Linked DNA regions of Deinococcus aerius. The protein of the gene in region 1 interacts with the protein of each later gene in a pairwise test. Links are inferred from orthologs where the notes say so. Each region holds a gene or a part of one and is shown on either strand. Other genes may lie near its edges.

Region 1 (3,137 bases):
GAGTGGCGGCGGGCCCTGGCGGCCGCCCGCCTCGCGGGGGCTCCGCCCGAGGTGGTCGCCGCGCTCGACGGGGCGGTCGGCGTGCAGGACGGCGTGCGGGCGCGGCGCCCGGGACAGGCGCGGCGCAGTTGGGCCGCCACCCAGGAGGCGCTGGAGGCGGCGCGGGCGCGCGGCCTGACGGGTGAGGCGGCGCTGCTGACCTCCCTACTGTCGCCCGGCACGCTCACCCCCGCGCTGGCGGCCCTGGAGGGGCTGGGCAACGGGAGCGGCGGCGAGACGGAGCCGGGCGCGCTGCGGGAGCGGTTAACCCCGGCCTTCGCGCACCCCCTGACCCGGGCGGAGGCGCTGAACGCGGTCGGCGTGCTGCACGCGCTGCGCGAGGAGCCGGGCGAGGCCCGCGGGGCGTTCGAGGAGGCGCTGGGCACCGACCCCAGCCACTACCGGGCGATCACGAACATCGGCAACCTGGAGCTGGAGGCGGGACAGCCCGGGGCGGCGGAGACCCGCTACCGCGAGGTGCTGCGGCTCAACCCCGACTACGACGGGGCGCACCACAATCTCGGGGTGGCGCTGCGGCGGCAGGGCAAGGTGTACGAGTCGGTGGGCTCGATCCGCCGCGCCCAGCGCCTGAGCGTGAAGCGCTCGCAGGAGGACACCCGCGAGGAGATGCGCGAGCAGTTCCGCACAAACGCCCGGCTGCGGACCCTGCGCTGGGTGCTGCTGGCGGCGGCGGTGCTCATCCTGTTCCTGATCGTGCGCGGGGCGGGCCACTAGGATGCCGGAGTTCGTGTACGCCCCGGGGGGGGTGCGCGCCCTGGACGCGCGGCTGGAGGCGGCGGGCCTCCTCGACCTCGCCATGGAGGAGGCGGGCCGGGCGGTGGCGGACGCCGTTCATGAACGCTTCCCCGGGCGCCGGGTCCTGCTCCTGGCGGGGGGCGGCGCGAATGGTGGGGACGCTCTGGTGGCCGCGCGGCACCTCGCGGCGGTGGGACATGGGGTGGAGGTCCTCGCTGCCCCGGCCAAGCATCCCCTCACCCGGCTCAACCGGCGGCGGCTGGCGGCCTTCGGGGTGAAGCTGGGACCGCTGGCCCCGCAGGCCGTCACCCGCGCCTCCCAGAGTGCGGACGTGCTCGTGGACGGATTGCTGGGGACCGGCTTCACGCCACCGCTGCGCCCAGAACTCGTTGGGGTGGTTGAAGCGGTGAACGCGGCGCGGGCCGGGGGCGCAAGGGTCGTCGCCATCGACCTGCCGAGCGGCTTGGACGGGGCAAGCGCCGACGCGCCGGACGAGTCGGTGCGTGCCGACCTGACCGTGACCCTGACCGGCCTCAAGACCGCGCTGCTGTTCGGCCCCGCCGCGCACGGGGTTGGGGAAGTCGTGCTCGCGCCGCTGCGGGTGCCGGGAGAGTGGCGGGCGGAGCATGCCCTCGCCACCCGGCCCACCGACGCGGAGGTTGCGGCGCTGCTGCCCATGCGCTCCCCCGACGCCCACAAGGGCACCGCCGGGCGGGTGTGGGTGGTCGGGGGGCATCCCGGCACAGTTGGGGCGGCGGCCCTGGCGGGGTTGGGGGCGCTGCGGGCGGGGTCAGGGCTGGTGACGATTCACTCATCCGCGGACGTTCCCCTCGTCACGCCCGAGTTGATGGTTCGGCGGCACGCGGAGTTGGGCCGGGCGCTGGAGGAGGCGCGGGCGCACGGGGCGCCGGACGCCCTGTGTGTGGGAATGGGATTGGGGCCGGACGCCGTCCATCTGGCCCGGCAACTCCTCGCCTGGAACATTCCCACCGTCCTCGACGCCGACGCCCTTCAGCCCGAACTCGCCGGGGCCGGGCACGTTGTCTGCGTCTGGACACCCCACCCCGGCGAGGCGGCTCGGCTGCTGGGGACGAGTACAGGGGAGATCACGCGCGATCCGCTGACAGCCGCGAGAAGGCTGCAGGAGCGCTTCGGGGGCGTAGTCGTGCTTAAGGGCGGCCCCTCCGTGGTCGCGCACGCGGGGGGGCTCAGCATCAGCCGTGGCGGACACCCCGGGATGGCGAGCGCGGGCATGGGGGACACCCTCTCCGGGGTGATTGCGGCGCTGCTGGGGCAAGGTTTGTCGGCCCCTGACGCCGCCGCGGCGGGGGTGCGGCTGCACGCGCGGGCGGGGGAACGGGCCGGGGCACGGCACGGCTACGGGCTGATCGCCACCGACGTGAGCGCGGAGTTGGGGGGGGCGTGGCTCGACCTGCGGGGGATGGGGTAGGCTGAACCCCACACATGCAGGGACTCCTCTCCGACCTGCCCCTGATGGGGATTCTGGAACTGGTGAACACCACCCGGCAGACCGGCGTGCTCGACGTGAAGGCCGAGGTGCCCTACACGGTCGCCTTTGTGGGCGGCGAGATCGTGGGCGGCGGCATTCTCGACTGGCTGGGCGTGGACGCGCTGCACGCCAGCCCGATGCTTCCCGACGAGGGCAGTTTCGAGTTCAAGCCGAGCGCCGTGACCGGCTCGCCCCTGGCCCCCTACGATCACTTTATGACCGACTGGGCGCGGGCTTCCGACGAGTGGGAGCAGATCTGCGCCGTGATCGGCAGCCCCAGCCGGGTCTTTCAGGGGGGCGTGCCGCTCTTCGACGAGCCGGGGGGCCGCAGCGTGCGCGGCGCGGCGCGGCAGGCCGAGCTGCCCCTCTTCGAGGTTGCCCAGACCCTCGCCGAGGCGGTGCGGCAGGGCCGGGTAGAACCGACCGGGCGCTACGCCTGGCACAGCCTGCGCCTGCGCTCGGGCACGACCCGGGTGACGCCGTCCCCCGTGGCAAGGGCGCTGGACGGCGAGCGCAACCTCGGCGAGGTGATCGCCGGGGGCCTGGACGAGTGGGCCGTGCGCGACCACCTCCTCGCCGAAATTCGTGCGGGGCTGCGGTTCCCCGGCAGCGGCTGGGTCCTGCGCGACCTGATCTGGGAGGAGAAGCACCTGCGGTAGGGGGAAGTTTTGCTTCCTCCCCCACCAGGGGCCGAGTGCCGCGCGGAGGGCTCTCACAGAGAAAAGCCCTGCAGGCCGGCCAGAAGGCCCCTCCCCCTTGAACGCCTGATGTGCAAGGGAAAAAACGCCGTCTGGGCCGTGTGCTGCTCCCTCTCCCCCTGCGGGAGGGGGCG
Region 2 (3,211 bases), on another replicon or contig:
GTCATCACCGCCATTCGCAAGGCGAGCGTGGGCGACACGATCACCCTGGGCTACCTGCGGGGGAACGAGCGGCGCGAGGCCCGCATCACCCTCGTCGGAGGGCGCTCGGTCCCGGACCTGAACCCCTGATCACGCTCCTCCGGGCCGCGCCTCACCTGCGCGGCGAACCCTGGAACCATGTCACGTGCCTTCGTGAAGGAAGACGGCGGCGAACGCTGGACCCCGCCCGCAGCCGCCCGCGCCTACCGCCTGATTTGGCGGGGTCCGGGCGGTCCCGAGACGGTGCGCGAGACCGACGACCTGCTCGGCGCCCTGCGCTGGCTGGAAACCCGGGGCCGCCCCGGCTTCGAGCTGCGGGGCGACGACGGGGCGCTGCTCGCCACGATGACCGCGTAGCGAGGCGGCCGGGTCAGCCGTCTACCACTCGCCCTCTAGCGTGATCCGCGCAGCACCCGCCAGGCTCTGCCCAGGGCTCAACGTCCGCATGTCCGTCCCGCCCACGCCCCGCGCCGCCAGGTTGAAGGCGTCGGTCGCGTGGCTGACGGGCTCCAGGGCGAGGCTGCCGTCCGGCGCGGTGTAGACCACCAGGTGCGAGAACACGGGGTCGGCGGTCAGGACGAGGGCGCGCGTACCCCAGTCGAGGCGGGCCGTGCCGTCCCAGGCGGTGTATACCCGGTCGAACTGCTCTTTACCGATCTCGCGGGACGTTCGGTAGTCCTCGTCGGGCCGGACGGGGCGTGCCTCGGCCGTTGGCAGTTGCCGCTCACCGGTGTCGTAGAGCAGCGCCGCGTCGAAGCTCAGCCGGGGGTCCACGCCGTCCTCCCGCCGCTGAAAGTACGGGTGAAGGCCCATCCCGGCGGGCATCTCCGAGGTGTCGGCATTCGTCAGGGTCACGCTGAGATCGAGGTGCGGTCCGTGCAGCAGGTACTCCACCCGGGCGGTGAAGGCCCAGGGCCAGTTCATGTCAGCAAAATCCCGGCTGTCGAAGTCACAGCGCAGGTGCTGTTCAGAGGGGCGCGAAACTTGCCAGGGCCGATTCCGCACGTCGCCGTGCTGGGTCAGGCCGTCCTTCGTTGTGGCCCGGAGTTGGACCTCCCGTCCCCCAAAGGTGAAGCGCGCGTCCCGGATGCGGTTGGAGAAGGGCAGCAGGGTGAAGCAGGCGCACTGGCTGCTCGTCTCCACCTTGGAGAGGTCCACCGGGCGCAGGACCGGACGGCCCGAGGCGGCCCGGAGGTTGAGCACGCTCGCGCCGAGTTCGGGCAGTACCTCCAGTGTCAGGCGCTCGCTGGCGATGGTTTCGACCCGGAAGGTCACTTCGCCCCCCTCGTCCGCGCCGCCTCGTACAGCAGGATACCCGCCGCGACGGAGGCGTTCAGGGACTGCACCTGTCCCCGGGTGGGAATCCGCACGAGCGCGTCGCACTTCTCGCGGACCAGGCGCCTCAGCCCCTCGCCCTCCGCACCGATCACCAGGGCGACCTTGCCGCTGAAATCCGTGCTGCCCACGTCCTGCGCCGCCTCGCCCGCCGCGCCGTAGACCCACACGCCGCCCTGCTTGAGCTGCTCCATCAGGCGCGGGAGGTTCTTCGTCTGCGCGACCGGGAGGTAGCTCGTCGCCCCCGCCGCCGTCTTGGCGACGACCGGGGAGAGGGGGGCGCTGCGCCGTTCCTCCACCACGACGCCGTGCGCGCCCAATACTTCCGCCGAGCGGATGATCGCCCCGAAGTTGCGCGGGTTGGTGATGCCGTCGAGGAGGACGATCAGCAGGTCTTCCCCCCGCGCCTCGGCCCGGTCGAGGATGTCGTCCACCGTCGCCCATTCCAGGTCCTCGACCTCCGCGATGACGCCCTGGTGCTGGGTCGTACCCGCGATCTGGTCGAGCTCGATGCGGGGGGCAAACCGCACCCGCACGTCAAAACCCTTGAGGTCGCGCACGAACGCCTCCTCGACGCCCCGCGCGACAAGCACCTCGGTCACGCGCCCGTCGCGCAGGGCTTCGAGCACCGGATTCCGTCCGTACAGCAACATGGGGGCAGTCTAGCGGGGGTTCATTCCTCCCACTCGTCGGCGGTTCGGCGTTTGGGCAGCGTGGTGTAGATCGCGGGGTCGCTGGGATTGCTCGCGGCGATCAGCCGGGCCACCTCGCCCTCGTCCGGCTCGGCGAGGACGCGCACGAAGTCGGGGGGCGGCAGGATCGTCTCGCGCACCGGCCAGCCGCGCTCCTGCGCCCAGCGGGTCAGGTCGGCGAGGGCCTGGGCGCCCACCGCGCCGTACTCCGGGCCGAAGGCGGGCGCGGTGATGAGGGCGTCTTCTCCCAAGATGAAGAGGGCCGCGTAGCGGGTGGCGGGGCGGTCCCCCTGCCGGTCGCTAATCAGGATGAGCCGGCCGCCCCCGCGGTCCACGCCCTCTAACTGCGAGAGGACGGCGTGCAGCGTCTCCAGCGGTGCCCCGGGCACCCCGAACGGGTCAGCGATCTGCATGGGGGCCAGTGTAGAGGAGCGGGCGCGCGGCGTCCCCGGTTCCCGCGACGCTATCCTGCGCCCATGAAGCAGAAGCTCCCCACGCTGGTGGCGCAGGCGCGAGGTGGGCGCGTGGTCCGCACCCCCTTTCTCGACGGTGATGACATCGACCGCCGCCAACTCCAGGACGACGAGGTGCGCTTCGTGATCGCGGGCGGCTTCCCCGACGCCCGGCGGGTGATCCTCACCCTGTATCCCGCTCATATTCCCGAGGTGGACAGCGGCGTGACCGTGCTGCGCGTAACCCCACAGGCGGGCGGTCCCCCCTGGGACGTGCAGGACTTCACCGTGCATCTGCGCCGCCTGAACCTGCCCGAAGACGGGCTCGGCGACGTGCGCGAGGAGCGCGGCGGCTCCTTCCTGATCGCTGCTACCGGCAAGGCCGCGCAGACGCTGGAAGGCCTCACCGAACTGGGGGGCCGCGAGGTCGAGGTCGAGGAGGTCGGCGAGACGGCGGGGCGGGGCTCCAAGACGCGCGAGGTCGTGGTGCCCTCCATGCGGGTGGACGTGGTGGGGGCCAAGGGTTTTGGCGTCAGCCGCGCCTACTTCCAGCAGGGGATCGACGGGGGCAAGGTGCGCCTGAACGGCCAGCCCGCCCGCGCCAGTTCCGAGATCCGCGAGGGCGACAGCCTCAGCGCCGAGGGGATCGGGCGCATCGACTTCCGCCGCGTGGTGAACGAGACCCGGCGCGGC

What was found.
Region 2: the proteins of DAERI_RS04945 (region 1) and rlmB interact in binary tests that used the Escherichia coli proteins (3 or more experiments, as listed by UniProt). The link is inferred for Deinococcus aerius from one-to-one orthologs.

The regions. Positions count from the first base shown.
Region 1 is NZ_BFAG01000003.1:17,730-20,866, forward strand. The notes cover bases 184-3,010. They hold DAERI_RS04945 (NAD(P)H-hydrate dehydratase), read left to right. Parts: upstream 184-775; coding sequence 776-2,245; downstream 2,246-3,010. Other genes in these bases: DAERI_RS22310 (tetratricopeptide repeat protein), read left to right, coding at 184-774; DAERI_RS04950 (DUF4388 domain-containing protein), read left to right, coding at 2,260-2,964. Outside these bases: more of DAERI_RS22310, read left to right, coding at 1-183. UniProt on the Escherichia coli protein: Bifunctional enzyme that catalyzes the epimerization of the S- and R-forms of NAD(P)HX and the dehydration of the S-form of NAD(P)HX at the expense of ADP, which is converted to AMP.
Region 2 is NZ_BFAG01000005.1:200,390-203,600, forward strand. The notes cover bases 170-3,070. They hold rlmB (23S rRNA (guanosine(2251)-2'-O)-methyltransferase RlmB), read right to left. Parts: upstream 2,028-3,070; coding sequence 1,311-2,027; downstream 170-1,310. Other genes in these bases: DAERI_RS09160 (hypothetical protein), read left to right, coding at 178-396; DAERI_RS09165 (aldose 1-epimerase), read right to left, coding at 418-1,314; DAERI_RS09175 (DUF3197 domain-containing protein), read right to left, coding at 2,048-2,479; DAERI_RS09180 (S4 domain-containing protein), read left to right, coding at 2,543-3,070. Outside these bases: DAERI_RS09155 (S1C family serine protease), read left to right, coding at 1-129; more of DAERI_RS09180, read left to right, coding at 3,071-3,211. UniProt on the Escherichia coli protein: Specifically methylates the ribose of guanosine 2251 in 23S rRNA.